2 linked regions of the Alloalcanivorax dieselolei B5 genome follow. The main gene of each other region encodes a partner of the protein of the gene in region 2 in a complex. Links are inferred from orthologs where the notes say so. Each region holds a gene or a part of one and is shown on either strand. Other genes may lie near its edges.

Region 1 (14,616 bases), 1.8 Mb from region 2 along the record:
CGTTCCACGGTGGCGGCGCGGGGCAGATCCGGCCGGCACAAATACCATTCCAGCGGCTCGGCGGCGAACAGCGCCACCACCTGCTCCACCGGTTTGTCCGCCATCATGCCCAGCACCAGCCGGCGGCGGCCGGCACAGGCCAGCAACCGCCGCCGCAGCCGGGTCAGCGCTTCCAGGTTATGACCGACATCAAGGATGCAATCGATGCCGTTGAAACGGCGCCGGTCGCAACGACCGGTAAGCCCGGTATCCACCACCTGGGCGGGAATATGCCGGGCCGGCGCCAAACCCGCGGCGGCAAGGGCCTGGATCGCGGTGGCCAGATTGTCATCGCCCAGACGCGCCGGCTCTGGTATCCGGTAGCGGCGTTGCTCATCGCCAGCCCGCACGGCCACTTCGCCGTCGCCCAGCGTGAACTCCCGCCCTGCCCTTAGCGGCAAGGCCGCCAGCGCCGCCAGTTCCGAGTCCAGATTAGAAGGCGACGCCGCTTCACCATAGACCAGCGGCCGGCCGGCCCGGCCGATGCCGATTTTTTCCCGCAGAATCGCTTCGCGGCTGTCGCCGAGCCAGTCCAGATGATCCAGCCCCACCGAGGTGACCACCGCCACATCGGCGTCGATCAGGTTGACCGCGTCCAACCGTCCGCCCAGGCCGACTTCAAGGATGCACAGGTCGGCGTCACTGCGCTGGAACAGCCACAGCCCGGCCAGAGTGGTGAACTCGAAATAGGTCAGCGCGGTATCGCCGCGCCCCTGCTCCACCGCCGCGAAAGCCTGGCAAAGCGCCTGGTCCGAGGCGGGGCCATCGGGCAGCCGGATGCGTTCGTTGAAACGCAGCAAATGGGGAGAGGTATAAACACAGCAGCGCAGCCCGGCGGCCTCCGCCATGGCGGTAAGCAGGCGCACCACCGAGCCCTTGCCGTTGGTGCCGGCCACGGTGATCACCGGCATCGGCAGGGTGCGCACGCCCAGATCTCCGGCGACGCGGCGCAAACGCTCCAGCCCCAGCTCGATTTCGCTGGGGTGGAGCCGCTCGATACGTTCGAGCCAGTGTTGAAGGTCGCTCATTGCGTGGACAGCGGCGCCCGGGTCATGTTGGCGAGAAGACGGTGCAGAGTGTCGCGCATTTGCAGACGCGGCACGATCATGTCGATGGCGCCGTGCTCCAGCAGGAACTCGCTGCGCTGGAAGCCTTCCGGCAGCTTTTGCCGCACGGTCTGCTCGATCACCCGCGGACCGGCGAAGCCGATCAGGGCGTTGGGTTCGGCCACGTTGATGTCACCCAGCATGGCCAGGGAGGCGGACACGCCGCCATAGACCGGATCGGTGAGCACCGAGATGAACGGCAACCCGGCTTCACGCAAACGCTCCAGGGCGGCGGAGGTCTTGGCCATCTGCATCAGCGAGAACAAACCTTCCTGCATGCGCGCGCCACCACTGGCGGCGAAGCAAACCAACGGCAACCGCTGTTCCAGGCACACTTCCACCGCGCGCACGAAGCGCTCACCCACCACCGAGCCCATGGAGCCGCCCATGAATTTGAATTCAAAGGCACAGGCCACCAGCGGCAGGCCATGCAGTTTGCCTTTGAGCACCACCAGCGCGTCTTTCTCGCCGGTGTCCTTCTGCGCGCCGGTGAGGCGGTCCTTGTACTTCTTCGAGTCCCTGAACTTGAGCCGGTCCTCCGGCGCCAGTTCCACACCGATCTCGGAGGTGACGCCTTCATCCAGGAACAGCTTCAGGCGTTTGCGGGCCCCGATGCGCATATGGTGTTCGCACTTGGGGCACACATCCAGGTTGCGCTCCAGCTCCGGCCGGTACAAAGCGCTGTCACAGCGTGGGCACTTGCGCCACAGACCTTCGGGTACGCTGTTGCGACGGTTTTCCTGCGGCCGGCGAACCGCGGGCAAAATCTTTTCCAGCCAGTTGTTGCTCATTACCTAGACCCTTGTATTTGACCCGCTTTATGGGACCCGCTTATCTCCAAGCGAGTACGGCACCGGCTTATTCGTCCATGGCGGAGCGCATGTCGGCAAGCACGGCCGCCACCGCCGGTGCGATGGCTTCGGGGCGTTGCGCGTTGGCGGCGATCTGGTTGACCAGCGCGCTGCCCACCACCACGCCATCGGCGACCCGGCTGACAGCCCGGGCCGATGCCGCGTCTTTGATACCAAAGCCTACCCCAATGGGCAATTGGGCAAGGTTGCGAATTGTTTCAACCCGCGACGCCACTTCCTCCACATTGAGGGTGGCGGCGCCGGTGACGCCCTTCAGGGAGACATAGTAAAGATAACCGCTGGCCGCCTCGCCGATGCGACGGATGCGCTCATCGGTGGTGGTCGGCGCCACCAGGAAGATCAGATCGACACCGCGCTGGCGAAATTGCGGCGCGATGTCCTCGCATTCCTCCGGCGGCAGGTCCACCAGCAGCACCCCGTCCACGCCGGCGCTGACGCAGGCATCGGCGAAGGTCTGGTAACCCATGGCTTCCACCGGGTTCAGATAGCCCATCAGTACCACCGGAGTGCGATCGTCCTGGCGGCGGAAATCGGCGACCATGGCGAGCACGTCGCGCAGGCTGGTGCCGGCCTCCAGTGCCCGCTCACAGGCTTTCTGGATCACCGGGCCGTCGGCCATGGGGTCGGAGAACGGCACCCCCAGCTCGATGATGTCGGCTCCCGCCTCCACCATCGCGTGCATCACCGGCACGGTCACGGCCTGGTTGGGATCACCGGCGGTGATATAGGGAATCAGCGCCTTGCGGCCGCTCGTGTTCAGTTGTTCGAAACAGGCTTGAATACGGCTCATGGCATTCCCCCTCAAAACTCGATGCCGTCGATGTCGGCCACGGTCAGGATATCCTTGTCACCCCGTCCGGACAGATTGACGATGAGATTCTGGTCCGCGCTCATGGTGGGCGCCAGCTTGCGCGCATAGGCCAGCGCGTGGGCGGATTCCAGCGCCGGCATGATGCCCTCCACCCGGGTCAGCTCGCGGAACGCGGCCAGCGCTTCCTGGTCGTCGGCGGCCACGTAATTGACCCGGCCGATGTCCTTGAGCCAGGAATGCTCGGGGCCGACCCCCGGATAATCCAGACCGGCGGACACCGAGTGGGTCTCGATGATCTGGCCGTTCTCGTCTTCCATCAAATAGGTGCGGTTGCCGTGCAGCACACCGGGGCGCCCGGCGGTAAGCGGCGCCGCGTGGCGGCCGGTGTCGACGCCATCACCGGCGGCTTCCACGCCGTACATGGCCACGCCCTCGTCCTCCAGGAACGGGTGGAACAGGCCAATGGCGTTGGAGCCGCCGCCGACACAGGCGACCAGCGCGTCCGGCAGCTTGCCGGCCTGTTTCAAACTCTGCTCACGGGCCTCGCGGCCGATCACCGACTGGAAGTCCCGCACCAGCATCGGGTACGGGTGCGGCCCGGCCACGGTGCCGATGATGTAGAAGGTGTCGTCCACGTTGGTGACCCAGTCGCGCATGGCTTCGTTCATGGCGTCCTTGAGGGTGCGTGAGCCGGAGGTCACCGGAATCACGTCGGCGCCGAGCAGTTTCATGCGGTAGACGTTGAGCCGCTGCCGGCGAATGTCTTCCTCGCCCATGAACACGTGACACTCCAGCCCCAGCCGGGCGGCCACGGTGGCGGAAGCAACCCCGTGCTGACCGGCACCGGTTTCCGCGATCACCCGCTTCTTGCCCATGTGTTTGGCCAGCAAGGCCTGGCCGATGGTGTTGTTCACCTTGTGCGCGCCGGTGTGATTGAGATCCTCACGCTTGAGCCAGACGCGGGCGCCGCCGAGCTGTTCGCTCCAGCGTTCCGCCAGATACAACGGCGAAGGACGCCCCACGTAGTGGGCCAGGTCGTAATCGAAATCGGCCTGGAATTGGGGGTCATCCTTGAGACGCCGGTACATGGTTTCCAGTTCGTCCAAAGCGGCCATCAGGGTTTCGGAGACGAACCGTCCGCCGAATTGCCCGAAGTGGCCCCGCTGGTCGGGGAATGCCTTGTAATCAGGACGTTCAGTCACCTCATGCTCCTCGTCTGGGATAGCGTACTGTCAGGATTGTCGCGCCGGGCTCGAAGGGCCCGATCCAAGGGCTAGGCCTTGGCCGCGCGCAAAAAGGCCCGCACCGCGTGGCGGTCCTTGATACCGCCGAGGGTGGCGCCGGTCACGGCCCGCACCTCCACGCCGCCGCTCACGTCCACCCCCCAGGGGCGTACCTGGCGCACGGCCTCGGCCACGTTGGCCGGTGTCAAACCACCGGCCAGGATTAACGGCAACGCCGATTCCCGAGGCAGCAGGCCCCAGTCGAAGCGTTCGCCGGTACCGCCGGGGGTGCCCGGCACATAGCTGTCCACCAATAACCCGCGGGCGCCGGCGGCGGCGTACTCGCGTGCCACCCCGGCCGGGTCGGCGCCGTCACGCATGCGCAGGGCCTTGATCCAGGGACGCTGGAAAGCGGCGCCGTATTCCGGCGTCTCGTCACCGTGGAACTGCAGCATGTCCAGGGGCAGCTCACGCAGGTACTCGCGCACCAGCCCGGCGTCGGCGTTGACGAACAGGCCCACCGTGGTCACGAACGGCGGCAGCGCGGCGAGAATGCGCGCGGCACGTCGCGGATCCACGTAACGGGGACTGGATGGATAAAACACCAGGCCGATGGCATCGGCGCCAGCGCGGGCGGCCTGTACCGCGTCTTCCGGACGGGTAATTCCGCAGATTTTAACCCGAGGTGTGCTCATCGAAATCCTATCAGGAAACGCGGGCCGAAGGACAGCGCCACAGGCGACGCCACCTGCCCCGCGGGGACCGTCCATGTTAGCAAAGCGGCGCGGGTCTGGCACGCGAACATGCCATTCAACACTTCCGAACTACGAAGCCGCTGTAGGAGTTAGCCTTGCTGGCGAATCGGCCCTTCCGCGTGGGATATTCGCTTGCAGGCAAGCTCCTACAGCGGCTTCGTAGGCAGACCTGGCACGCCAGCGCCAGCGTACCTTCCCTGGCCTACTCCAACCAGAGCGGCCCCAACGGCTCCTTCGGCAATTCAAACTCGTCCGGATAACCGATATCCACCAGATACAGTCCGTAGGGCGGCGCGGTGACACCGCCTTCGCGGCGATCACGGGCGGCCAACACCTCGGCGGCCCATTCCACCGGTTGGTGACCGGCGCCAATGGCCATCAGCACGCCAGCGATGTTGCGCACCATATGCATCAGGAAGGCATTGGCCTCCACTTCCAGGATGATCATCCGGCCGCGCTGCTGAATGTCCAGCCGGTGCAGCGTCTTGATCGGCGACTTGGCCTGGCAATGCACACAACGGTAGGAGGTGAAGTCATGGGTCCCCAGCAGCGCCCGGGCGGCATCGGCCATCCGCTGCACATCCAGCGGCCGGTGGTTCCAGGTGACCTGACGGCGGAACAGCGCCGGCGGCGCGCCGGCATTGTAAATCACGTAGCGATAGCAGCGCCGGAAGGCACTGAAACGGGCGTGAAAGTCGTCGCTCACCGGCACCGCCCAGCGAATCGCCACGTCGTCGGGCAAAAAGCGGTTGCCGCCCATGACCCAGGCCTTCATGTCGCGATTGGCGTTTGAATCGAAATGGCACACCTGGCCGGTAGCATGCACACCGGTATCGGTGCGGCCGGCACAGATCAGCGTCACCGGATGATCCGCCACCCGCGACAGGGCCTGCTCCAGGTGCCACTGCACCGTGCGTACGCCGTCCGCCTGGGTCTGCCACCCATGGAAACGGCTGCCATCGTATTCCACCGCCAACGCGATCCGGGTCATGATGGGCCTGTTTTTTCACGCCAAAAGGAAGGGGCGATACCTTACGGCATCGCCCCCTTTTTTTACAGAACGGCGTTTTCGCTTACACGTAATACGCCTTACTCGACGCGCTCCAGCAACTGGCGGGCATCGTCCCGCTGGCTGTCACTGCCTTCGCTGATCACCTCGTTAAGGATATCCCGGGCGCCTTCCATGTCCCCCATCTCGATGTAGGCGCGGGCCAGATCCAGCTTGGTGGCGTTCTCATCGGTTTCCGCCAGGAAGTCGAAATCATCGTCCTCGTCGGCGGCCACCGGCGCGGCCGGTTCCTGAACTTCGCTGGCCGGCGGTTCAGCAGGCGCCGGAGCCTCGAAGGCCTGGTCCCCGAACGCCTCCGTGCCGGCCTCGGCGGCCGCCGGCTCGGTCAGTTCGATCGCCTCCTCCGGAGTTTCATCGGCACCGGCATCGTCCAGATCCAGGCCATCCAGGGAGAATTCGAAGGTGTCATCCCCCTGATCCTCAATGCCCACTTCGCCCTGGTCGTCGCTCTCCAGTTCGGAGGCCGGCGCAGGGACCGACTCGGCAGCGGGCTCGGCCTTGTCGCCGTCCCATTCCAGTTCCAGGTCGTCCAGTTGGAACTCCAGCGAGTCCGATCCTGAAGGCGTCGTCCCGGCCACCGGTTCCTCCCGAACGGCGTCCACCGGCGTCGAGTCCAGCTCCAGGCCCTCGATGTCATCGCTGTCGTCGGTGTCATCCGCGCCGGAAGAAAAATCCAGATCATCCAGATCCAGGCCATCCGAACTCACCGGGGTATCGTCCCGGACCGTCAGCGTGGAATGGGTCAACGGCTCCTCGTCCAGGGCCAAGGCCTCTTCCGGGTCGTCGTCGATCAGCACCGGTTCGTCGTCATCGGCCTCGCTCGGCGGCGCCTTGTCATCGTCCAGACTGAACTCGAAGTCATCCAGATTGAGCGGGTCCTCTTCCCCTGCCCCGTGCTGATCGTGCTCCGACGGGGCCGGCGCGCTGAAATCACCGGCCAGATCCAGTTCCAGATCGTCCAGGGATAACGGGGCGGACTCGTCCGTGCCGGCCTGCCCGCCACCGCCCAGCCGTTCGATGGCTCGGTCCAGTTCCACCGCGGTGCCGGCGTACAGCGCCGCCTGCTGCCGGAACGCCGCCTGATCCCCCATCTCGTTGAGCACTTCCAGCAGCCGCACTTTCAAATCGTTACGGCCCGGCGCCTGATTGATTTCATTACGGAGGAAATCCGCCGCCTGCGGGTAGCGGCCATAGGCCACATAGACTTCCACCTCTTCCAGCGGATCCTGACTGGCGGCCGCGGCGGTACGGGATTCATCCTCTTCATCGACGTCGCCGGCGCCGGTCCGCGCCACCATCGGGTCCTGCCCGGACGGCCCTTGGTCTTCGTTGTCGCCGTCATCCGTCAGCGGCATCAATGGCGGCAAAGCGTCCTCCTCCGGGTCACCCTTGCCGCCCTGGCGGCGGCGCAATGCCAGCAGCAGAAGCAGCAACAGCGCCGCCACGGCGGCCCCCAGATACAGCAGATTGCGCATCACCCAGTCCAGCCAGCCGGAGGACGCCGGGGCGGCGGGCTCGGTTGCCGGCGGCAGCGGACGCACGGAAGCGGCACTGTCAGCGCCGCTTGCCGGTTGGGACAGAGGTTTCGGCGCGGCCTCGGCGGCGCCGTCGGGCCTCTCCATAGTAGAAGAGTCCATAGTAGAAGAGTCCATGGCGGCGGAGTCGGCCGGCGGCGAGGTGGCCGCCGCCGGGTCCTCTGTTTCCGCTGACGCCGGCTCTCCCGGGGCCCGTTGCTCAGGGGTTATCTCCGCGGGGGTTATCCGCGCAGGCGCGAGCAATGCCTCATCCACATTGCCATCGCCCTCGCCTTCCCGAAGCTGCCGCAAGGCCTCCTGAAGCGCCGCGATCTTCTCGTTTTGCAGACGCAGCATTTCGCCACTGGTGCCCAGTTGCTCGTCAAGCTCATCGATGCGGCTGCGCAGCTCATTGTTTTCCCGGCTCAGCCGGTCCAGATTCTCGTCACGGATAGCCAGTTCGTTCTGCAGCGCGGCGGTGGCCGCCTCGCCATCATCGCCAGTGCCATCACCGTCACGGGCGGCGGCGGTGGCATCCGGCGCCACCAGCGTGACCCGGCCACCATCGTCTTCCTGCTCCACTGGCGCGGCATCGCTTTGCTCGGTGGCATCCAGTTGCGCCGCCGCCAGCGTTTCCTCCGCATTGGTGCTAGCCGCCCGCCGCTGGCGCCATTCGCTGGTCTGATCGGCTACCCGCCGCATGGCTTCGCTGCTGGCGATCGCCGCCGCCTGACGTTCGCTGGGCAGCCGCAGCACCGCGCCTTCCCGCACCAGATTGATGTTGCCGTCGATGAAGGCTTCCGGGTTCATCTCCTGAATCGCCATCATCATCTGCTGGACGGAGACCCCGCCGCCGGGGCGGTGATCAGCGGCGATGCGCCACAGGGTATCGGACGAGCGCACCCGGTAGCGGTCATTGCTTTCGTTCAGAGTGCCACGCCCCGGTGTCGCGCCGCTGGCGGTGCCGCCCTGGTCCGAGTCCGCTTCCGCTTGCTCCGGTTCCGGCTTCGGTTCCGCGGATTCGGCCACCGGCTCGGCGGCGGTTTCCGTCTCGTCTCCTGGTTCTCCTTCCGTCTCCTGGTCACTGACGGCGGGCGCCAGGGCTTCGGGCTCCGGCGCGGGCGGTGCCGGTTCCGTCTTCGGCTCCGCTTGCGGCAGAACCGGCACCGGCGCCGGTTGAACCTGGGCGGCACTGACCGCCTCACCACCGGCATCGTAGCTGGGCGGATCCAGCAATACGGTGTATTCGCGCACCAGACGGCCGGTGGGCCAGAGGATTTCCACCAGGAAGTTGAGATAGGGCTCACGCACCGGCTGGCGGGAACGGATGTGCAGCACCCCGTCGCCCTCGCCGGTGAAGGTCACCTCGAAAGTCAAATCATTGAGGAAATAGCCGCGCTCCACCCCGGCGGTGTCGAATTCCGCTTGCGGGGCCAGATTGACCACGATTTCCTCTGTCGACAGCCGTCCGGTTTCATGCAGGACGACGTCCATCTCCAGCGGCTGGTTCAGATAGGAGTTAAGCTCGTATTCCCCCACCCCCAGAGCAGCCGCAAGCCCCGGCGTCATCGCCGCCAGCGCGACAAACCCTATGCCAAATTTTCGGAGCATGTGGTTGAACCCCAGTTACTTATTCTGTATTCCCCGCCCTCTGAGCCGGCAGGCACGCTGCGGATTTCTTTCCGCGAGTCTCGGAATAAGGTCTGGAACAATCCAGAGAAAACAAACCTTATTCTGAGACGCTCTGGTCAGAAAGTCCGCATTCGATTGTGCCCGACGACGGGGTATAAACCTAGAAACTGCGTCACATATTGCTAGTAAGTGCGCATTTTTCATGGTTTTTTCGGAAAAATGCGCGCCCAACCGTGAATTGAAACGCCCCCATCCCGAGCCGTCAGGGCGGCCCGAGAGCTACGACTTTATTCTGGTGGGATGGGGGTTGTCGAGGGGGTAAGCACTTCCTTTGCCCGCGAATTGCCTCTGGCCCGCATACACGTCGCTACAAGGCCTTTGTAGGAGCCAGCCCTGCTGGCGAATCTTTTGCCGGGCCCTCATTCGCCAGCAGGGCTGGCTCCTACAGGGGCTGAGTGGTCTGGTCCGTGGGAAGCCGCCTTGGCAGCGAATGGTGTGCATGCGGGCTCACGCTCCGGCGAGCAGTTGCTCCACCAGCAGGACGGCATTGCGGGCGGCGCCGGCCTTGATGTTATCGGCCACGGTCCAGAAGCTCAGTTCGCCCTGCCCGTCCACGTCTTCCCGGGCGCGGGCCAGCCGCACCAGCGGCTCTTCCTTCACCTGCCGCACCGGGGAGGCACCATCGCCCTCACCGCCGTCATCCTGGGCCAGACCCGGCGCCTCGTCCCAGCAGGCCTGTGCCTGAGCCAAGCCGATGGGCAAGCTGCCACGCACCACCACCACCTGAGAAAGGCCGTGGAACACCGGCACCTGCACACAGCTGACATCCACGGCCAGGTCCGGGCGTCCGAGCACCCGCCGGGCTTCCAGCATCAGTTTCAATTCCTCGCTGGTATAGCCGTTGTCCTGCGGACGCCCGACGGTAGGCAGCAGATTGAAGGCGTATTGCGGTTCCGCGCCTTCGCTGGCCTCCATGCCATTGAGCAAACGCGCGCTCTGGCGGGCCAGACGCTCCACGCCATTGCGCCCCGAGGAGGAGGCGGCTTGCAACTGGGTCACCGTGACCCGCTGCAATTCGGAGATCGCCATCAGCGGCTTCAACGCCAACATCAGTTGCACGGTGGCGGCGTCGGCGGCGGCGGCCAGGTTACGCTCGCGGGCGGCGGGAATCTGTTCGTCGTTGACCCCGGCCACCAGCAACGGCACGTCCGGCTCGTAGCGAAACGCCGGCGACAGGTCCAGGACCATGGCTCCGGCATCCACCGCGCGCGGCGCCCATTCCTGGGACACCGCGGCGCCGGCGGCGAACACCACCAGCGCCACGCGGGAGAAGTCGAAGCCATCCAGCCGCTGCACCGTCAGCGAACGGCCGCCCACCCGCAACGACTTGCCTTCGCTCTCTTCGGAGGCCAGCAGGAACAGCTCTCCGTAAGGCACCTTGTGCTGCGCCAGTTGCTCCAGCAGGGCATCGCCCACCAGGCCGGTGGCACCAACCACCGCCAATCCGGGTTCCATCGACATTGCATTTTCCTCCAGGACGACTGCCGTCCCATGGTTGGGAACAGCGCTTACACGCAACACGCCGGCACGCCAACACGCCAAACCCGGCTCATGAGGGTCGTGCAACGCCCCCCGGGTTTTAGCGTGCCAGCGTGCCGGCGTGCAAGCGTGCCAGCGATATTTATCTTTCCAGCAGAATCCGCAGCATGCGGCGCAGCGGCTCGGCGGCGCCCCACAGCAACTGATCACCGACGGTGAAGGCGTTGAGGTATTCGCCGCCCATGTTCAGCTTGCGCAGGCGCCCCACCGGAACGGTCAAGGTGCCGGTTACCGCCGTCGGCGTCAGATCACGCAGCGTCGCCTCTTTCTCGTTGGGCACCACTTTCACCCAATCGTTGGCTTCGCTGAGCAGCGCATGGACTTCGTCCAGCGGCACATCCCTGGTCAGTTTGACGGTCAGCGCCTGGGCGTGGCAGCGCATGGCACCGATGCGCACACAGGTGCCGTCCAGCGGGATCGGTTGGTCGCCGCGCCCGAGGATCTTGTTGGTCTCGGCCTGGGCTTTCCATTCTTCCTTGCTCTGGCCGTTTTCCATTTCCTTGTCGATCCACGGCAGCAACGAGCCGGCCAGCGGCGCGCCGAAATGCTGTTGCGGCAGATCGCTGGAACGCATGGTGTCCGCCACCTGACGATCAATGTCGAGAATGGCACTGGCCGGGTCCGCCAGTTTGTCCGCCACGGCACCGTGGATGGTGCCCATCTGCGCGATCAGCTCGCGCATGTTCTGGGCGCCGGCGCCGGAGGCCGCCTGGTAGGTCTGGGCGCTGGCCCACTCCACCAGACCGGCGTTGAACAAACCGCCCAGGGCCATCAGCATCAGGCTCACGGTGCAGTTGCCGCCGACGTAATCCTTGACGCCGTTGTCCAGCGCCTGGTCGATCACCTTGCGGTTCACCGGGTCCAGCACGATGACGCTGTTGTCCTGCATGCGCAGCGCGGAGGCGGCGTCGATCCAGTAACCCTGCCAGCCGGCTTCGCGCAGTTTGGGATACACCTCATTGGTGTAGTCGCCGCCCTGGCAGGTGACGATGACGTCCAGTTTTTTCAGCTCATCGACGCTTTTGGCGTCGCCCAGCGCCGGAATTTCCTTGCCCACATCCGGGCCGGCCTGGCCCACCTGGGAGGTGGAGAAGAACACCGGTTCGATGTCCTGGAAATCGTTTTCCTCACGCATGCGGTCCATCAATACGGAACCGACCATGCCACGCCAGCCGATAAAACCGACTTTCTTCATTGAGACTTGTCTCCCGAAGGGGTTGCCCCTTCTTAATCTATGGGTTCAGGCGCCGATCAACCGCGAGCCAGTGCTTCGGCCACGGCGGCGCCCATTTCCTCGGTGCTCACTTTGCGCGTGCCCTCGGTGTAAATATCCGCGGTACGCAGCCCCTGGTCGAGAACCTGCTCCACCGCGGCCTGGATCGCATCCGCCACGTCGCCGCGCTCCAGACTGTAGCGCATCAGCATGGCCAGCGACATGATGGTGGCCAGCGGGTTGGCGATGCCCTGGCCGGCGATATCCGGCGCCGAGCCGTGGCAGGGTTCGTACAGGCCCTTGCGGTTTTCGTCCAGGGACGCGGAGGGCAGCATGCCGATGGAGCCGGTGAGCATGGCGGCTTCATCGGAGAGGATGTCACCGAACAGGTTGCCGGTGACGATCACGTCGAACTGTTTCGGCGCGCGCACCAGTTGCATGGCGGCGTTGTCCACGTACATATGGGAAAGTTCGATATTCGGGTAGTCCTTGGCGGCGTCGGTGACCACCTCTTTCCACAGCTCGGTGACTTCCAGCACATTGGCCTTGTCCACCGAGCAGACCTTGTTGTTGCGCTGGCCGGCCAGTTCGAACGCCACCTTGGCGATACGGCGCATTTCCGATTCGGAATAAACGTCGGTGTTGAAGCCGACCCGCTCGCCGTTCTCCTCACGGATACCGCGCGGCTGGCCGAAATAGATGCCGCCGGTCAGTTCACGGACGATGAGAATATCCAGGCCCGACACCACTTCCGGTTTCAGCGAGGAGGCGTCCGCCAGTTGCGGGAACAGAATCGCCGGGCGCAGATTGGCGAACAGGCCCAGCGAGGAGCGCAGCCGCAGCAGGCCACGCTCGGGGCGCTTGTCCCGTTCGATGGTGTCCCACTTGGGACCGCCGATGGAACCGAACAGAATGGCGTCGGCGGCGCGTGCCTTGTCCAGCGTGGACTGCGGCAGCGGATCGCCGTGCAAATCGTAGGCGGCGCCGCCCACCGGCGCCTCGTCCAGGCTGATGTCGAGGCCGAAACGCTGCTCGGCGGCACGCAGTACGCGCACCGCTTCCTGGACGATTTCCGGGCCGATGCCGTCACCCGGCAGAATCAGAATGTGGCTCATGGTTCGCTTCCGTGGTGTTGTCCTGATCAGTGGTTCGCGTGCTCGGCGAACACCCAGGGCTCGCGGGCCCGGCGGCGTTCCTCGTAGGCACGAATGGTGTCCGCTTCCTGCAGGGTCAGGCCGATCTCGTCGAGGCCGTTGAGCAGGCAGTGTTTGCGGAACTCATCGATGTCGAAATCGTAGGCCTTGCCGTCCGGCGTGCGCACCTGCTGGGCTTCCAGGTCCACGGTCAGACGCAGTCCGGGATTGGCCGCCTCGGCCTGAAACAGTTCTTCCATCTGCGCCTCGGAGAGCACGATGGGCAACAGGCCGTTCTTGAAACAGTTGTTGTAGAAGATATCGGCGAAGCTCGGCGCGATCACCGCGCGAAAACCGAAATCCATCAACGCCCAGGGCGCGTGCTCACGGCTGGAGCCGCAACCGAAGTTGCGGCGGGCCAGCAGCACCGTGGCACCCTGATAAACCGGCTGATTCAAGACGAAATCCGGGTTCTTCGGCCGCGCGTCATTGTCCTGGCCCGGGTAGCCCTCGTCCAGATAACGCCACTCATCGAACAGGTTCGGCCCGAAGCCGGTGCGCTTGATCGATTTGAGAAACTGCTTCGGAATGATCTGGTCGGTGTCCACGTTGGCGCGATCCAACGGCGCCACCAACCCTTCATGCTTGACGAATTTTTCCATGATCGCTTACCCCAATTCCCGCACGTCGACGAAATGACCGGCCACCGCGGCGGCGGCGGCCATGGCCGGGCTCACCAGATGGGTGCGGCCGCCGTTGCCCTGCCGGCCCTCGAAGTTCCGGTTGGAGGTGGAGGCGCAGTGCTCACCGGGTTGCAGACGGTCCGGATTCATCGCCAGACACATGGAGCAACCGGGCTCGCGCCACTCGAAGCCGGCTTCGATGAAGACCTTGTCGAGGCCTTCCTGTTCCGCCTGCTTCTTCACCAGACCGGAGCCCGGCACCACCAGTACCTGCTTCACCGAATCCGCTTTCTTGCGTCCCCTGGCCACATCGGCGGCGGCGCGCAAATCCTCGATCCGCGAGTTGGTACAGGAGCCGATGAACACCCGGTCCACGGGAATGTCACCGACCTTGATGCCCGGCTTGAGGCCCATGTACTCGTAGGCGCGCAACATACCGGAGCGTTTCACTTCGTCGTTTTCCGCCTGCGGATCCGGCAGGCTGGCATCCACCGCCACCACCATTTCCGGGCTGGTGCCCCAGGAGACCTGCGGGCGAATGTCGGCGGCGTCGATCTCCACCACGGTATCGAATTCGGCGTCGTCATCGGACACCAGGGTGCGCCAGTAGGCTTCCGCCTGTGCCCATTGTTCACCGGTCGGCGCCATCGGACGGCCCTTGACGTAATCGACGGTGGTGTCGTCCACCGCCACCATGCCGGCACGGGCGCCGGCCTCGATGGCCATGTTGCAGACCGTCATGCGGCCTTCCAGGCTCAGCGAGCGGATGGCGCTGCCGGCGAATTCGATGGCGTGGCCGTTGCCGCCGGCGGTGCCGATCACGCCGATGATGTGCAGCACCACGTCCTTGGCGGTGACACCGGGGCCGAGGTCGCCCTCCACCTTCACCTGCATGTTCTTCATCTTCTTGGCCACCAGCGTCTGGGTGGCAAGCACATGCTCCACCTCACTGGTGCCGATACCGTGA
Region 2 (16,462 bases):
GGGATCGGCTGGCGATAGAGCTGATAGACGATGGGCGGACCGCTGACGCTGAACAGGCCGCCAAAGAACCCGCCCAGGAAGCCGGTGCCGACAAAGGCGGCCGGCGAGGAACGCCGTGGCAGCGGATCGGGGCGGCACACCAGCACCAGGCCGGCGGCGATGATGACGGCGCCGAGCAGGGCCTTGAGCAGGTTCTGGGCGTTGCTGTTGAGATAGCCGAGCAGCAGCACGCCGATGACCATGGCCGGCACCAGGCCGATCAGGCTCTGCGCGACGATACGGCCATCCGCCTTTCTGAGCTGGGGCACCACCACCACCGCGCCCAGGGCCAGATTCATGATGTTCAGCGCGGTGGCGGTGGCGGGGATCGAGCCAAGATGGAGCAGGGTCACGGCGGCCAGCAAGAAGATGCCGAGAGCAAAACCGGTGACGGCCTGAATATAGGTACCGATGGCAACGGCCAGCAGAAACAACGGCAGCGATTCAGGCATGGAACTCCCTGCGTGGACTGACGGCGGCCGGTCAGGCCGCCGGGGTAATCGGCAGGGAAGCTAGCTCTGTTCCCGCGCCACGGCGCGATAGCCGATATCAGTACGATGGTAGGCGTCTTTCCAGGAAATCCTGGCCACGCCCTGGTAAGCGTTGCGTTGCGCCTCGGCCACGCTGTCGCCCAGGGCGGTGACGCAGAGTACCCGCCCACCGTTGGTGACCACCTGGCCGTCCTGCTCGCGGGTGCCGGCGTGGAACACTTTGACCAGATCGGAATCGGCCTGGTCCAGTCCCTCGATGGCGTCCCCTTTGCCGTAGTCGTCCGGGTAGCCGCCGGCGGCCAGCACCACGCCGAGCGCCGGGCGCGGATCCCATTGGGCTTCCACCTGATCCAGACGGCGATCCAGAGCCGCCTGGCAGAGCCCGGCCAGGTCCGATTGCAGACGCATCATGATCGGCTGGGTTTCCGGGTCGCCAAAACGGCAGTTGTACTCGATCACCTTGGGCTGGCCGGCGGCGTCGATCATCAAGCCGGCATACAGGAAGCCGGTATAGGGCATGCCTTCCGCGGCCATGCCGGCCACGGTGGGGCGGATCACCTGATCCATGATGCGCTGGTGCACGTCGTCGCTGACCACCGGCGCCGGTGAATAAGCGCCCATGCCGCCGGTATTGGGGCCGGTGTCGCCGTCGCCCACCCGTTTGTGGTCCTGGCTGGTGGCCATGGGCAGGATGTGCTCGCCGTCGGCCATGACGATGAAGCTGGCTTCCTCGCCGTCGAGGAACTCTTCCACCACCACGCGGTGGCCGGCGTCACCGAAACGGTTGCCAGCGAGCATGTCGCGTACCGCGTCTTCCGCCTCTTGCAGCGTCATGGCGACGATCACGCCTTTACCGGCGGCCAGGCCGTCGGCCTTGATCACGATCGGCGCGCCCTGCTCGCGAACGTAAGCCAGGGCTTCGTCCACATCGGTGAAGTTGCCGTAAGCGGCGGTGGGGATCTGGTGGCGGGCGAGGAAATCCTTGGTGAAGGCCTTGGAGCCTTCCAACTGGGCCGCGGCCTTGCCCGGGCCGAAGCAGCGCAGGCCGCGCTCCTGGAAGTAATCCACCACGCCTTCCACCAGCGGTGCTTCCGGACCGACGATGGTCAGAGCCACCTGCTCGCGCTCGGCCAGGTCAGCCAGGGCTGGCAGATCGAGCACGTCCACCGCCACGTTTTCCAGCTTGGCTTCGCGGGCGGTGCCGGCATTGCCTGGCGCCACCAGCACTTTTTCCACGTGCTCCGCCTGGGCCACTTTCCAGGCCAGGGCGTGTTCGCGGCCGCCGGAACCGATGATCAGAACTTTCATCCGTGTGTCTCCGTTGCTGGCCGGTTAATGGCGGAAGTGGCGCATGCCGGTGAAGACCATGGCCATGTCCGCCTCGTCGGCGGCGGCGATGACTTCCTCGTCGCGGATCGATCCGCCCGGCTGAATCACACAGCGGATACCGTTCTCGGCGGCGTTGTCGATGCCGTCGCGGAACGGGAAGAAGGCGTCGGACGCCATCACCGAGCCTTTCACTTCCAGGCCGGCGTGTTCGGCCTTGATGGCGGCGATGCGGGCGGAGTTGACCCGGCTCATCTGGCCGGCGCCAACGCCCACGGTTTGCCGGTCCTTGGCGTAGACGATGGCGTTGGATTTGACGAACTTGGCCACCTTCCAGGCGAAGATCAGGTCGTGCATCTCGGCTTCCGTCGGCGCCCGCTTGGTGACCACTTTCAGATCGCCCTCGGTGATCATGCCGACGTCCCGGTCCTGCACCAGCAGGCCACCGTTGACCCGCTTGTAGTCCAGTCCGGCGAGAGCGCCCGTGGCGGGGTTGTTAAGAGCTCCGCTGATCTCGCCGCATTCCAGCACGCGAACGTTTTTCTTGGCGCCGGTGACCGCCAGGGCTTCCTGGCTGACCTTCGGTGCGATGATCACTTCCACGAACTGACGGTCGACGATCGCCCTGGCGGTGTCCGCGTCCAGTTCACGGTTGAACGCGATGATGCCGCCGAAGGCGGATTCCGGATCGGTCTGGAACGCCAGCTCATAAGCCTTGCCAATGCCGTCCAGGCTCACCGACACGCCGCACGGGTTGGCGTGCTTGACGATCACGCAGGCCGGCTTGGTGAACGACTTGACGCATTCCAGCGCGGCATCGGTATCGGCGATGTTGTTGTAGCTCAGTTCCTTGCCCTGCAACTGGCGAGAGGTGGCCACGGACGCCTGGGCAGGTTGCCGCTCGGTGTAGAACGCCGCCTTCTGATGGGGGTTCTCGCCGTAGCGCATTTCCTGGGCCTTGACGAAATTCAGATTGATGGTGCGCGGGAAGTCCGCGCTGCCGTTGCCGACCCGGCGGCCAAAGTAGTTGGCGATGGCGCTGTCGTAGGCGGCGGTGTGCTCGAACGCCTTGATCGCCAGATCGAAGCGCAATTCATCGGACAGGGCGCCATTGTTGGCGCTCATGTCTTCCAGGACCCGCCCATAGTCGCCGGCGTCGGTGACGATGCCCACATGGGCATTGTTCTTGGCCGCGGAGCGCACCATGGTGGGGCCGCCGATATCGATGTTCTCGATGGCGTCTTCCAGGCTGCAATCCGGGTCGGCGACGGTCTGCTCGAAGGGGTAGAGGTTCACCACCACCAGATCAATGGGCTGGATGTCGTTATCCGCCATGACCTGATCATCCTGGCCGCGCCGGCCAAGGATGCCACCGTGCACTTTGGGGTGCAGGGTCTTCACCCGTCCGTCCATCATTTCCGGGAAGCCGGTGTAATCGGATACTTCGCGAACGGCGATGCCGGCCTCCTGGATGGCACGGAAAGTGCCGCCCGTGGAGAGCAGTTCCACGCCCCGGTCGGCCAGGGCCCGGGCGAAGTCGACAATACCGGTTTTATCGGAAACGCTGATCAGCGCGCGTTCTACCACCTTGCTCATGGGAGAGTCACCTTTGGTGACGCTTGCACGCCGACACGCTACACGCTTGCACGCCTGGTGTGGAGCGGAGCGGGGGTTGTCAGTTGCGTGCCAGCGTGTTGCGTGTTAGCGATACTCAATAAAAAAGGGCAGTCTGAACTGCCCTCGGCATTCTGGGTTATCCTTACAGCAAACCGTACTGCTTGAGTTTCTTACGCAGCGTCCCGCGGTTCAGGCCCAGTAGCTCAGCGGCCTTGGTCTGGTTGCCACGGGTGTATTCCAGGACTTTTTCCAGCAGCGGGATTTCCATCTCCGCCAGCACCATCTGGTACAGGTCGCTGACCGCTTCCCCATCCAGCTGATTGAAATAGTCGGTGATGGACCGTCGCACGCAGTTACGCAGTGTATCGTGGGTTTCGCTGCGGGCGAGAGTCAGATGCGGTTTACGCGATTCAGCGGTGTTCATTTCTGTCAGTGTCCGTGCAGTGACTGTCTTCATGGAAGAAAGGGTCATGCGGCCAATGCTCCGTCTTTGTTCCGGGCAGACACCCCGCCATAGCAACCGATGCGCAACCGGTCACTGCTGGCGCTGATCTGTTGGAAAAACTGCTTGATGGCCCGCCGTTGGTCGGTGGCCTTTTCCAGGTTGTTGAATCCGCGCCGGAAATGCTCCCCGCCCGGCAGATTCTGGGTGTACCAGCCCAGATGTTTGCGAGCGATGCGCACACCGGAATACGTGCCGTAGAAGTCATGCAAGTCACTCAAATGAGCGAGCACGCGAGCGCGTACTTCTTCCACCGATGGCGCCGGGGCTAAACGACCGTGCTCCAGGTAATGCACCGTATCCTGGAATATCCAGGGGTTACCCTGAGCAGCGCGGCCGATCATGATACCACCGGCACCAGTGCTTTGCAGTATCCGTTGCGCTTTTTGTGGGGAATCGATATCACCGTTGGCGATAACCGGGATCTCCACGGAGCGTGCCACCTCGCCAATAGTTTCGAATTCCGCTTCGCCATTGAAGCGGTCGGCGCGGGTGCGGCCGTGGATGGCCAGCGCCTGAATGCCGGACTGTTCGGCGATGCGGGCGATCAGTACCGCGTTGCGGTTGTCGCGGGTGGGGCCGGTGCGGATTTTCAGAGTGACCGGTACCGGCACGGCGGCCACCACCGATTGGAGAATCCGTGCCACCAGTTCCGGCTCGGACAGCAAAGCGGAACCGGCGGCCCGTTTGCAGACCTTTTTCGCCGGACAGCCCATATTGATGTCGATGATCTGGGCGCCCAGGTCCACATTGGCGCGGGCGGCTTCCGCCATCATGCGCGGATCGGCGCCGGCGATCTGCACCGAGATCGGGCCGGGCTCGCCGCTGTGATCAAGACGGCGCGACGATTTGGCCGACTGCCAGAGGCGGGTGTCCGAGGTCACCATTTCCGACACCACCAGACCGGCGCCCAGTTCCCGGCACAGCCGCCGGAACGGACGGTCCGTGACGCCGGCCATGGGGGCCAGGATCACCGGGTTGGGCAGGGCGTGGGGGCCGATGCGCATGATTGTCCTCGGTTGGACGCAGCAGGTTCACCGGGTGGAGACTCCGGCATGGGGGCGCCAATCATAGAGGCACCGGCGCCGGGAGAAAAGGCCGGTGCCGGGGTTCTGCGGGTCAGTGGGCATCGGAAAGCCGCGCCGCCGGTGTTTCCGCCGCCGGCAGCAGCCGCAGATGGTAGCTGACCGCCTTGCTCCCCGGGTCGACGATTTCCAGGGAAACGTGTACCGGTGTGCGGATCGGCATGGTCTCGGCGCCGGCCAGTTCCCCGCGCAGGTACTCGTCGGTATGGAAGCGCCGCCGGGCCACCGGTTTGCCTTGCAGGTCAATAAAGGTCAGTTCCAGCTCCGGAAACGGCTGCGGCCAGGACGCCTCATTGAACAGCAGAGCGTCCACCACCAGGGCATTGTCGAACCGTGGATGACTGCGCACTACCAGATTGGTGCCGCGCAGGCGGTTGGCATCCACCCTTGGCGGCAGGGTGCAACCGGCCACCGCACAGGCTTCGGCAAAAGCAGGACGCCAGCGCGGGTCCCGGCTCAGGGTGTCGAAATGGAAAATCAGATACTGGCCGGCCAGCACCGCCAGGGCCACCAGTGAAGCAGTTGCCCAACCGAGCAGCGCCAGCGGACCACGGCGGGGAGGGGTATCCCGTTCGCGGCGCGCCGCCGAACGGGCGGTGGCCGGGCCGTTGAGAAAGTCAAAGGCGTCGTCCATGGCCGCTTCCGCCTCGGCGCGGTCGGGTTCCGGCGTTGCGGGTGCGGCGTCGGCGGCTACTGGCTCCGGCTTCGGCTCGGGATCCGATTCCAGCTCCCGCAGCAGGGCCTCGGCCCAGGATTCATCGGTTTGTTCATGGGGATGGTTGCCCAACTCCAGATCCAGATCAGGGACCGGGTCTTCCTTTTCCAGGGACAGGAAGCTGTCGCTCAGTTGCAATTGGCCGCTGTCTTCCGCGCGGGCGTGAGCATGGTCATCAACGGCCGGAGCCGGTGCTTCCTCGGGCAGTGCCGCTGACCAGTCCGCCGCTGGTGGCCGCGTTTCTTCCCGCACCAGCGGCGGGCCTTCCAGAAAATGCTCAGTGGCTTGAAAGACCCGCAAGCAGGAGCCGCACCGCACCGCACCCTTGGCCTGGGCCAGATGCTCGTCGCTGATCTTGAATTGCGCCTCACAGTGTGGGCAGCGGGTCTTGTAAGGGCCGGTCATGCGCTGGCGATCCGTGGGTCGGATTTTTCGTGTAGTGACTGTGTAGGGAGTTTTACCGAATCATGGTGCCTCGCCGCAACTGTTATGCGGACAGCTTGCGAACCCCGTCCACTCTTACCCAGTCTCCGCGCTGCTCGATCGGCGACAGATCAAACCAGGGCCGATAGGCCCGCGCCACGGATTGGGCCTGCTCGGCGAGGATGCCCGATAACGCCAGCAGCGCCCCCGGTTTGCAATAGCTGGCCAGTGTCGGTGCCAACTCGATCAACGGTGCCGCCAGAATGTTGGCGACCAGAACGTCGCACTGGAAACCCGCCGGCACGGCGTCCGCCGGACACAGATCGAGCCGGTCGGCCACCCGGTTGGCTTCAGCGTTGGTGCGGCTGGCCAGCAGGGCTTGTTCATCGATGTCATTGCCCAGGGCCTGCCCGGCGCCAAGCAGCAACGCGGCGATGGACAGTACGCCGGAACCGCAGCCCACATCCAACACGCGTTTGCCGGCCAGCGGCGCCGCTTCCAGCCATTCCAGGCATAGCGCGGTGGTTTCATGGGTGCCGGTACCAAAGGCCAGGCCCGGATCCAGACGCAGGTTGACCGCCTCCGGATCCGGCGGCTCACACCAGGTGGGCACAATCCATAGCCGTTCACCGAAGCGCATCGGGGCAAAGTCGTCCATCCAGGCCCGCTCCCAGACCTGATCCTCAAGCCGCTCGATACGGTGATCCTGGGGCGTCAGGCCCAGCGCATCCAGACGTTGGAGAACTTTTTCCAGGTCGTCCTGGTCCGAGAACAGGGCGGTGACCACGGTGGCCCGCCACAGCGGCCGTGCGCCGGGCGGCGGTTCGAATACCGGTTGGTCGGCGCCGTCGGTCAGGGTCACCGCCACCGCGCCCAGGGTTTCCAATGCGTCTTGCAGGGCGTCCGCCTGTTGCGAGTCGGAAGCCAGATGTAGTTGTTGCCAGGTCATGACACCTCCATGGAGAAGCGGCAGTATAACGGCGCCGGGATAAAGTTTCTCCGTGACGGGCGTGAGCGTGACGGTTTTTCCACCGGCCGTTAAGGGGTACTATCCGGATTCGTCTATCGGACTGACTTGCCTATGACTGAAGATGCCGCCGAGTTGATATTGGTGCTGATGGTAATCGCCAGTGCCTTGCTGTATCAGTTCGCGATGCCGCGTTTGCGGCGTCCGCGTGCGCTGACGCGCCCCTCGCCGGATCTCGAGCAAATCATTCTGATCGGCATGATGTTCTGCACCATGGTGGTGATCCCTTTCCTGGATATGATGGTGCCCTGGTTCGAGTTCGCCGACATCGTGTTCATGGATGAGATGGCCTGGCTGGGGCTGCTGCTTGGCAGCGCCGCGGTCTGGCTGTTCTGGCGCGCCAAGGAGGATCTGGCCCGCTGCTCTCGACGGCCGGTGGAAAGCGGTGTTTATCGCTATCTACGCCATCCCGCCTGCGCCGCCATGCTGCTCTGGTCCCTGGCGCAATTGCTGCTGTTACAGAATTGGCTGGCTGGCCCCGCCGCGGCCTTGACCTTTACAATGGTTTACTTGCTGCAGTTGCCCAGGGAAGAGCAACGTATGCTGGAGCGATACGGCCATCGCTATCTGGATTATATGGCGCGCACTCCGGCGATTCTGCCGCACTTCTTTCGCAAATAAGGCTCGTAAATAAGGCTCGTAGGTGATCGCAAATAATCGTTCGCGATCATTGATTTCCCATATTTGCGCCCCCATTAGCGGTGGTCGCCTTTAAAGCGGTTCAGGAGCCGTTTTCCCATGATTCGGATTCATCCCCTCCGTCGTCAGCAGTTGGAGGACGTGATCAGCCATTCAGAAGTGGTCGAGCGCGACGGGCACGGCATCAAGGTGCTGCGTCTGCGCGACGGTCGCTACCTGAAATACTTCCGGCGCAAGCGTTTCTTCAATCGCGAATTGTTGTCCCCGGCGGCGGTACGTTTCGCCCGCCATGCCCGGCAACTGGCGCAACTGCGCATCCCCACCCTGGAGGTGGAAAGCCTGCACCGCATTCTCGGTGAGCCGCATACGGTGGCGGTGTACCAGCCGATGCCGGGCCTGACGCTGCGTCAGATGCTGGCTCGCGGGCAGGTGGACACCCAACTGATGTACCGGGTGGGCGTGTTTATCGCCCGGCTGCACCGGCTGGGTGTGTTTTTCCGTTCCGTGCATCCGGGCAACATCGTCATCGACGGTCTGCGCATTGGCCTGATCGATGTACTGGATATGAGGGTGCGGCCCTGGTCCATGTCTCGTTGGGCCCGGCGCCGTAACTGGCTGCACTTTCTGCGTTGCGAGGAAGATCGTCCGCATCTGCGCGATGATCTGGTGGAGGCGTTACTGGTGGGCTACCGGGATGCCGCCGACCTGCCGTCCCATGAGATCGGCGAGGTGGCGGAGCGGGTCCGGCATTTGCTGGGCTGAGGCATCGCGGCCCTTTCCATACAAAGAAAGGACCGCGATGTCTTAATGATTACCCAGTTTCTTTTCCAGGTGGTGGATATCCACGCCGCCTTCCTTGAACGCGGTGTCGCGGAAGATCTTGTCCCGGTGCAGGGCCACGTTGGTCTTGATGCCTTCCACCACGATCTCGTCCAGAGCGTTACGCATGCGGGCAAACGCCACGTCGCGGTTCTCGCCCCAGGTGATGATCTTGCCGATCAGTGAGTCGTAGTAGGGCGGTACGGTATAGCCGCCATAGACGTGAGAGTCCACCCGCACCCCATTGCCGCCCGGTGCATGGAAGTAGCTGATCTTGCCGGGGCTCGGGACGAAGGTGTTGGGATCCTCGGCATTGATCCGCACCTCGATGGCGTGACCGAGGAAGGTGATGTCTTCCTGCTGCAATGTCAGGCCTTCGCCGCCGGCGATACGCAACTGTTCCTTGACGATATCGACGCCGGTGATCATCTCACTGACCGGATGTTCCACCTGCACGCGGGTGTTCATCTCGATGAAGTAGAAGCCTTCGTTCTCGTACAGGAACTCAAAGGTCCCGGCGCCCCGGTAATTGATCTCCTTGCAGGCGTTGACGCAGCGTTGGGCCACTTCTTCCTTCAGGTGAGCCGGAATGTCGGGGGCCGGAGCCTCTTCCACCACCTTCTGGTGACGGCGCTGCAAGGAGCAGTCCCGGTCGCCGAGGTGTATGGCGTGGCCGGCGCCGTCGGAGAGCACCTGAATCTCCACATGGCGTGGCTTCTGCAGGAATTTCTCCATGTACACGGTGGCATCGCCGAAAGCGTTTTTCGCTTCGGAACGGGTCAGGGTCACCGCATTGAGCAATTGATCCGCATGTTCCACCACGCGCATGCCACGCCCGCCACCGCCGGCGGCGGCCTTGATGATGACCGGATAGCCAATCTGCTCGGCCATGGCCTGGGTGGCTTCCGGGTCATCACCCACCGGACCATTGGAGCCGGGGACGGTGGGGACGCCGGCTTTTTTCATCGCCTCGATGGCGGACACCTTGTTGCCCATCAGGCGGATGGTATCAGCGCGCGGTCCGATGAAGGTGAAGCCGGAACGTTCCACGCTTTCGGCGAAGTCGGCGTTTTCCGCCAGGAAGCCGTAACCGGGGTGAATGGCATCCGCGTCGGTCACTTCCGCCGCGCTGATGATGGCGGGGATGTTCAAATAGGAATCGGTGGACGGCGCCGGGCCGATACACACCGCTTCATCGGCGAGACGCACGTGCATCAGATCGCGGTCCGCCTTGGAGTACACCGCCACGGTACGGATGCCCATTTCCTTGCACGCGCGCAGCACGCGCAGGGCGATCTCGCCGCGGTTGGCAATGACGACTTTTTCCAGCATTTCGACCTCCGTTAAACGATGGAGAACAACGGCTGGTCGAATTCCACCGGTTCGCCGTCCTCGACCAGGATGGCATCAATAGTGCCGGATTTGTCCGCTTCGATCTGATTCATCATTTTCATCGCTTCGACGATGCACAGCACGTCGCCGGCGTTGACCTTCTGGCCCACCTGGGCAAATGGGGTGGCGCCGGGAGAGGAGGCCCGGTAGAACGTGCCCACCATGGGAGAACGCACCAGATGGCCGGCCGGGGAGGCCGGTTCCGGCTCGGCCGCCGGAGTGGCTTGCGGGGCTGCCGGAGCGGCCGCCACCGGGGCGACGGGGGCCGGCGCGGCGTTGCGCCAGCCGCCCCGGGTGATGCGTACGGATTCTTCGTTCTCGTGAATTTCCAGTTCTTCGATTCCGGATTCTTCCAGCAGCTCGATCAATTTCTTGATTTTTCGAATATCCATGTCCAGTCCTGTTGGGAGCTGTTGATGTTAAAAGGTCAGATGTCGTCGTCGGTGCCCAGACGGCGGATGGTCGCGTCCAGCGCCAATTGGTAACCGTCGGCGCCGAGACCACAGATCACTCCCTCGGCGATGTCCGAGAAATAAGAGTGATGGCGAAAGGTTTCGCGCCGGTGAATATTGGAAAGGTGCACCTCGATAAACGGGATGCTCACCGCCAGCAGAGCGTCTCTCAGCGCCACGCTGGTGTGAGTGAAGGCGGCCGGGTTGATCAGAATGAAGTCGACGCCTTCCCCGCGGGCGGCATGGATGCGCTCAATCAACTCGTATTCCGCATTGCTTTGCATATGCTGCAGATGATGGCCGGCCTTCCGGGCCCGGATCTGCAGGGCCTGGTCGATTTCCGCCAAATTAGTGGCACCGTATTTGTCCGGCTCGCGCTGGCCGAGCAGATTCAGGTTGGGTCCGTGCAGAACCAGAATGGTGGCCAAGATGGATACCCCTGAATGTGTCGTTATCTGCGGTGAACAGGAGGGAAAAACGGCATCAGGCCGGGGCTTTTCCCGAAGTTTGCAGTCTAGGGGGAATCGCCCGGCGAAAAAAGAACTTTACACTATTCGTTACATGTACCGATTCGCTTGTACGCAATCACGCAATCACGCAATCACGCAACACGCTTGCACGCTAAACCCGAAGTTTGATCGCCGGATCCAGCGATGACTACCTTCCCGAGCAATCCAACCTTTCCGTTTCACACCAGCCTGGCAAACATGGCGTGCAAGCGTGCCTGCGTGTTGCGTGCCAGCATCCGGGGCCCCGGATCAGCCCGATGTGACCGGCAAAACGGTCTGTTCCAGATGGCGGATGAAGCGCTCCGGTCTCATCTCGCCGAGCACGCGGGATTCCGGGACTTCCTCGCCAGCGGGGCTGAAGAACACCAGACTGGGCAGACCGAAGATGTTGTATTCGGTCATGATCGCCTGGTTTTCGCTGTTGATGTCGGTGATATCCACCCGATAAAGATCGAATCCCTTCATGGTGGTCAGCACATCCGGATGGCTCAGCGTGGTTTCTTCCAGCACCTTGCAGGCCACGCACCACTCGGCGAAGAAGTCCACCAGCACCGGCCGGCCGGCCCGGGAGGACTCCGCCAGGGCCTGACGCAGCGCCGCCTGACCGGTGAGGGTGCGCCAGGGGCCGTGGTCTTCCGTGGTCGCGGCGGGTTGCGCCGTGCCGGAAGTGGCGGTGGCCGGTGCCGCCGGTTGCTGCCAGTGGGCCAGCGGTTGCCATGGGTCGCGGGCGCCGGAGGCGGCGCCGATCAGCAAAATCACCCCGTACAGCGTCAGCACCAGGGCAAGGCCCCGTCGCAGACGGGAGCCGCCTTCTTTCACCGGTTCCAGGGCGCCCAGCTGGACGCCGTAAATGGCCAGCAACAGGCCGTACAGGGCCAGGGTCACCGGCGCCGGCACGATGCGGTCCAGCAGCCAAATGGCGACGCCGAGCATGACCACGCCGAAGAAGCGTTTGATCTCTTCCATCCACAGGCCGGCCCGGGGCAGCAAATGGCCGCCACCGGTGCCGAACAGAATCAACGGCACACCCATGCCAATGGACAGTGCGAACAGGCTGGCGGCACCGGTCAGGGCGTCGCCGCTGCCGGCCACATAGATCAGGGCGCCGGCGAGGATCGGGGTGACGCAGGGTGACACCACCAGGGCGGAGATCATGCCGAGCAGGGCGGCGCCGGCCAGCCCCTTGCGCTTCGGACCGGTCTGGTTGAGCCGGTCGCGCAGGGCCGCCGGTAATTGCAACTCGTAAAGGCCGAACATGGCCAGTGCCAGCAGTACGAAGATCACCACACTGGTGATGATCGCGGCCGGCTGTTGCAGCAGGAACTGAAGATTCAGTCCGGCCCCGAACAGGGCCACCAGCAGCCCCGCCAGGGTGTAGGGCACCGCCACGCCGAGCACGTAGGCGCTGCTGAGCAGGAAGCCACGGCGGGCGCTGGGGTGTTGCTCACCGGCGATGATACCGGAGAGGATCGGAATCATCGGGAACACACAGGGCGTGAACGCCAGCAGCAGACCGCCGGCGAAGAACAGCCCGATCACCAGCCCCAGGCTCTGGCCGGAGATCCAGCGATTAAAGGCGTTGGCGTCCTCTGAAAACAACGTCTCCAGAAAGCCCTCGTCGCTTGCGGAGGCGGTTGGCGCGGTGGCCGGCGCGGCAGCGTTCAGCGCCGTGGCGGGCTTGCCGGGACGGGGCTCCTCGAAGGCGAAGGTCTTGCTGGCCGGTGGGTAGCACAGCAAATCCTCGATGCAGCCCTGATAACGCACTTCCAACTCGGTATCGGCCAGTGGCACGCTGCGCAACGGCAACGTCACTTCCAGCCGCTGGTAGAACACCTCGACGTCACCGAATATGGGGTCCACCTTCGGTTTGCCCGCGGGCATCTGGAACGCGGAAAAGTCATCGAGAACGTTGCCGTTGGTGTCGCGGAGAATGAACTCAAAGCGCTGGCGGTACAGATAGACGTCGTCGAGCAGTTCAAAGCCCACCAGCACCGTCTGCTTGTCCCAATCGGCATCCGCCATTACCTGGATCGCTTCGTCCACCGTGGGCGGCTGGTCGTTGCCCAATCCGCCGCTGCCGCCCAGAGACAGCGCAAGCGCGGGACCGGCGAGCAGCCCCAGCACAAAAAGGGATAATAGTGAACGCAAGCGTTGTGTCATCGATTTCTCCAGATAACCGGTTTTGTCCCTGGCCCGGTTTCCCCCAAACATAAAGAGCGGGGCCCCGACCTGCCGGCGGCGGCCCTGGCGCTATCCATTTTCTGTATACCCCGGGTAGATATAGAGGCCGCCGGCGCGGATCGGTTCCCAGTCTGCGCCTTGCGGATTAAAGGGGCTTTAAGAGCGGCGGCGAAGAACGCATTGTGCCCCCATGCCGAAATGGACGCAAAGACCGCTGCCGCCGGCGGCACGGGCCCTGTCGTTGGCGACAAAGGCTGCTATATTGGCGCACAATGCCGTGGAGTCCCGAGCCCGGGCTCCGACATGATGGAAAAGGCCGCTGCCGGCCTGACAGGACGCGAGTGGGGATCACCGATGAGTAATGAAAAGTTCTCCCAGAAGATGGGCGACCGGTTGCTGGATCCGGCCAATAACCGGATATGGAAAGGCGCCCTGTGGTTGATCGTGATCCTGCTTCTGGTGGATGTACTGCTCGGCTGGTACTGGAGCTGGGAGCCGGATCTCCAGGAAGTGCGGGCGCTCGCCGATGCGAAAACCGGAGAGGTCACGACCCAGGAAGTGATCAATGTGGCCAGTACCCTGCTGGACAAGCCGGGCGGCTACCTGAGCAACGATGTTCTGCCGCATCGCCTGTGGCTGGATAACATGCCGTCCTGGGAGTTCGGGGTGCTGGTGCAGTTACGGGATATGGTGCGGGTGATGCGCCGTGATATGAGCCGCTCCCAATCCCAGAGTCAGGAAGACCGTAATCTGGCGATTGCCGAACCGCAGTTCAACTTCGACTCCCAAAGCTGGGCCATGCCCGCCACGGAAAGCGAATACCGCCGAGGTATCCGTGCGCTGGAGCGTTATCTGGAAAGCCTGCGTAGCGGCGATGGCCGATTCTACGCCCGCGCCGACAACCTGAATTCCTGGCTCAATGAAGTACAGAACCGGCTTGGCGCCCTCAGCCAGGATCTCAGCCGCAGCGTCGGGCGCACCACTCTGGATACCGAGGACGATACCCCGGTGACGCAGTTGGACAGCAAGGAACGGATGGTGAAAACCCCGTGGCTGAAAATCGATAATGTTTTCTATGAAGCGAGAGGGGCGTCCTGGGCGCTGGTGCAACTGATGCGCGCGCTGGAAGTGGATTTCGCCGATGTGCTGCGCAAGAAGAACGCCACGGTCAGCTTCCGGCAGATGGTACGTGAGCTGGAAGCCACCCAGGAAACCCTGTGGAGCCCGATGGTTCTGAACGGCTCCGGCTTCGGCATCTTCGCCAACCATTCCCTGGTCATGGCCAACTACCTGTCCCGCGCCAACGCTTCCCTGATTGATTTGAGGAAGCTGCTGCAAGAGGGATAGAAAAAGCAGTTGACAGTTGATAGTGGACAGTTGACAGCGGCGCGAGACACGACCTGTTGATCCGAAAGCAAAGAGGCCGCGCCCAAAACTTGAGTGCGGCCTCTCTACTCCTAAACATTAATTCTCTGCTCTTTGCTGATACGCAAACAAACTTTGCATCACCGCATTTTTCTTTTCGCTGTCAACTGTCCACTATCAACTGTCAATTGCCTTTACGCCACCGAACTGACCGCCGGCTCCGGCAGGGTGTCCCGCCATTGCGCCACCAGATCGGTGTTGTCGTCGTCCCAGGGATGGAAGCGCGGGCTCAGATAGCGGAACCAGGCCGGTACGGTGGAGCTGATCACGCCACGGTAACCGAACAGACGCCACAGCCCCTTGGCCAGCGTCAGTGGTTGCCGGTGGACACCATCGTGCTTGAGGAACTGCCAGGTGAAATAGCTGGTGAAGGTGATCAGATAGGCGGTGCTGATCAGGAAGGCGCGCTGGCGCTGCCAGTAGTCGCCGTCCACATCCTGGTACAGCTCGAAGGCCACGGCCTTGTGCTCGGTTTCCTCGATGGCGTGCCAGACCCACAAGGGGCGCACGGAGGGATCCATGTTTTCGATCACGTCCTTGTGGCCGAGAATGGTGTCGGCGAGGATCGCGGTGATGTGTTCCAGGCCGGCGGTGGCGGCCAATTGCCGCTCCGGCGGTAAATGCTTGCGGGCGCCGGCCAGCAGCTTCTGTGTCACGTTCAGGGCGCGTTCGACCAGCACATCGTAACCCTGTCCCGCCACCAGATCGTTGAAGGCCTTGTGCTCCAGGGAATGCATGGCCTCCTGGCCAATGAAGCCGGAGATGTCCTTCTGCCGTTGCGGGTCGTCGACGCGGTCGCGGAAGGCGCGTACCGCGTCCACGAAAAAGCGCTCGCCGTCGGGGAAGGTGATGGAGAGGACGTTCAAAAGATGGGTGGCCACCGGATCGTCGCCATACCAATAGCCGGCTTTCTCCAGACCTTTGAAATCGAAGTTCATGCGCCGCACCTTGATCGGCTGGCGTGATGCGGTACGTCGACGGGAAAACAATCGCATCGGGCTCTCCTGGCGATTCTGCCAATGTGGGTTGTCCGTCAATATGCTCCAGTAGCGGTGACGGGTCTTGTCGTGGAGGGCCAACCTGTGGTGACTTTGGGCCGTGCCTGGTTTGATGCCGGTATCCCCGGCATTTATGTGGTGCTGTTGTGTGATGTGATGAAAGGGCTGGGCAAGGACCCTGCCGCTTTGCTGGGCGGTGTGGGCGAAAGCCGTGAACAGCTGCTGGCGCCGCAGAGCCGGGTGCCGCTGGAGCAGGCCCAGCGTTGCGCCGAACAGGCCCTGGATATGGCCGGCTCCGCCGGTCTGGGATTCCGCTATGCCCGGGCCATGCGCATTACCCTGCATGGTCCGGTGGGGTTGCTGGCGCTGTCCAGTGCCACTCTCGGTGATGGCCTCGATGCCGCGCGGCGCTACCTGGGGCTGCGGGCGCCGTTATGGCACATGGACCGGCGCGAGGAGGGGGGGCGGGTGATTTTCCCGCTGGTGGCCAATGCCGACCCGGGACGGATCCATGCCTTCGTGGTGGAAGCCATGCTGGTGGGGTTCATCCACATGCTGGAACAGCTGCTGGAAGCGGTGCCGGAGGGGGCGGAGCTGCACTTCCGGCAACCGCCACCACCCCATGCCATGGCGTTGAGGGGAGAAGTGCCGGTGCCGGTACGCTTCAATCAGGATGAGGACGCACTGGTTTTGCCGCAAGCGCTGCTGTCGGTGGCGCCGCTGTTGGCGGATCCGCAGACCGCGGCACTGGCGCGGGAACAATGCGAGGCCGAGATCAACCGCTGGCGATCGGAACAGGAAGGGCCCCTGGCCGAGCGGGTG

What was found.
Region 1: the proteins of accC (region 2) and accD are in contact, whole or in part, in a solved structure (PDB 8UXZ), measured with the Escherichia coli proteins. The link is inferred for Alloalcanivorax dieselolei B5 from one-to-one orthologs.

The regions. Positions count from the first base shown.
Region 1 is NC_018691.1:2,923,248-2,937,863, forward strand. What follows is about bases 1-2,867. They hold accD (acetyl-CoA carboxylase, carboxyltransferase subunit beta), read right to left. Parts: upstream 1,937-2,867; coding sequence 1,064-1,936; downstream 1-1,063. Other genes in these bases: B5T_RS12995 (bifunctional folylpolyglutamate synthase/dihydrofolate synthase), read right to left, coding at 1-1,067; trpA (tryptophan synthase subunit alpha), read right to left, coding at 2,004-2,807; trpB (tryptophan synthase subunit beta), read right to left, coding at 2,819-2,867. Also shown: more of trpB, read right to left, coding at 2,868-4,030; B5T_RS13015 (phosphoribosylanthranilate isomerase), read right to left, coding at 4,102-4,746; tRNA pseudouridine(38-40) synthase TruA, read right to left, coding at 5,009-5,797; B5T_RS13025 (FimV/HubP family polar landmark protein), read right to left, coding at 5,896-9,000; B5T_RS13030 (aspartate-semialdehyde dehydrogenase), read right to left, coding at 9,529-10,542; asd (aspartate-semialdehyde dehydrogenase), read right to left, coding at 10,703-11,815; leuB (3-isopropylmalate dehydrogenase), read right to left, coding at 11,872-12,948; leuD (3-isopropylmalate dehydratase small subunit), read right to left, coding at 12,975-13,628; leuC (3-isopropylmalate dehydratase large subunit), read right to left, coding at 13,635-14,616.
Region 2 is NC_018691.1:1,091,357-1,107,818, forward strand. The notes cover bases 7,843-10,709. They hold accC (acetyl-CoA carboxylase biotin carboxylase subunit), read right to left. Parts: upstream 10,016-10,709; coding sequence 8,669-10,015; downstream 7,843-8,668. Other genes in these bases: B5T_RS05000 (methyltransferase), read left to right, coding at 7,843-7,846; B5T_RS05005 (BUD32 family EKC/KEOPS complex subunit), read left to right, coding at 7,964-8,626; accB (acetyl-CoA carboxylase biotin carboxyl carrier protein), read right to left, coding at 10,027-10,467; aroQ (type II 3-dehydroquinate dehydratase), read right to left, coding at 10,503-10,709. In the rest of the region: B5T_RS04965 (sulfite exporter TauE/SafE family protein), read right to left, coding at 1-491; purD (phosphoribosylamine--glycine ligase), read right to left, coding at 552-1,838; purH (bifunctional phosphoribosylaminoimidazolecarboxamide formyltransferase/IMP cyclohydrolase), read right to left, coding at 1,863-3,452; DNA-binding transcriptional regulator Fis, read right to left, coding at 3,616-3,897; tRNA dihydrouridine synthase DusB, read right to left, coding at 3,942-4,982; B5T_RS04990 (zinc-ribbon and DUF3426 domain-containing protein), read right to left, coding at 5,095-6,180; prmA (50S ribosomal protein L11 methyltransferase), read right to left, coding at 6,263-7,147; more of B5T_RS05000, read left to right, coding at 7,280-7,842; more of aroQ, read right to left, coding at 10,710-10,955; protein-disulfide reductase DsbD, read right to left, coding at 11,286-13,196; B5T_RS05030 (DUF2333 family protein), read left to right, coding at 13,572-14,564; B5T_RS05035 (metal-dependent hydrolase), read right to left, coding at 14,777-15,637; B5T_RS05040 (AraC family transcriptional regulator), read left to right, coding at 15,725-16,462. UniProt on the Escherichia coli protein: This protein is a component of the acetyl coenzyme A carboxylase complex; first, biotin carboxylase catalyzes the carboxylation of the carrier protein and then the transcarboxylase transfers the carboxyl group to form malonyl-CoA.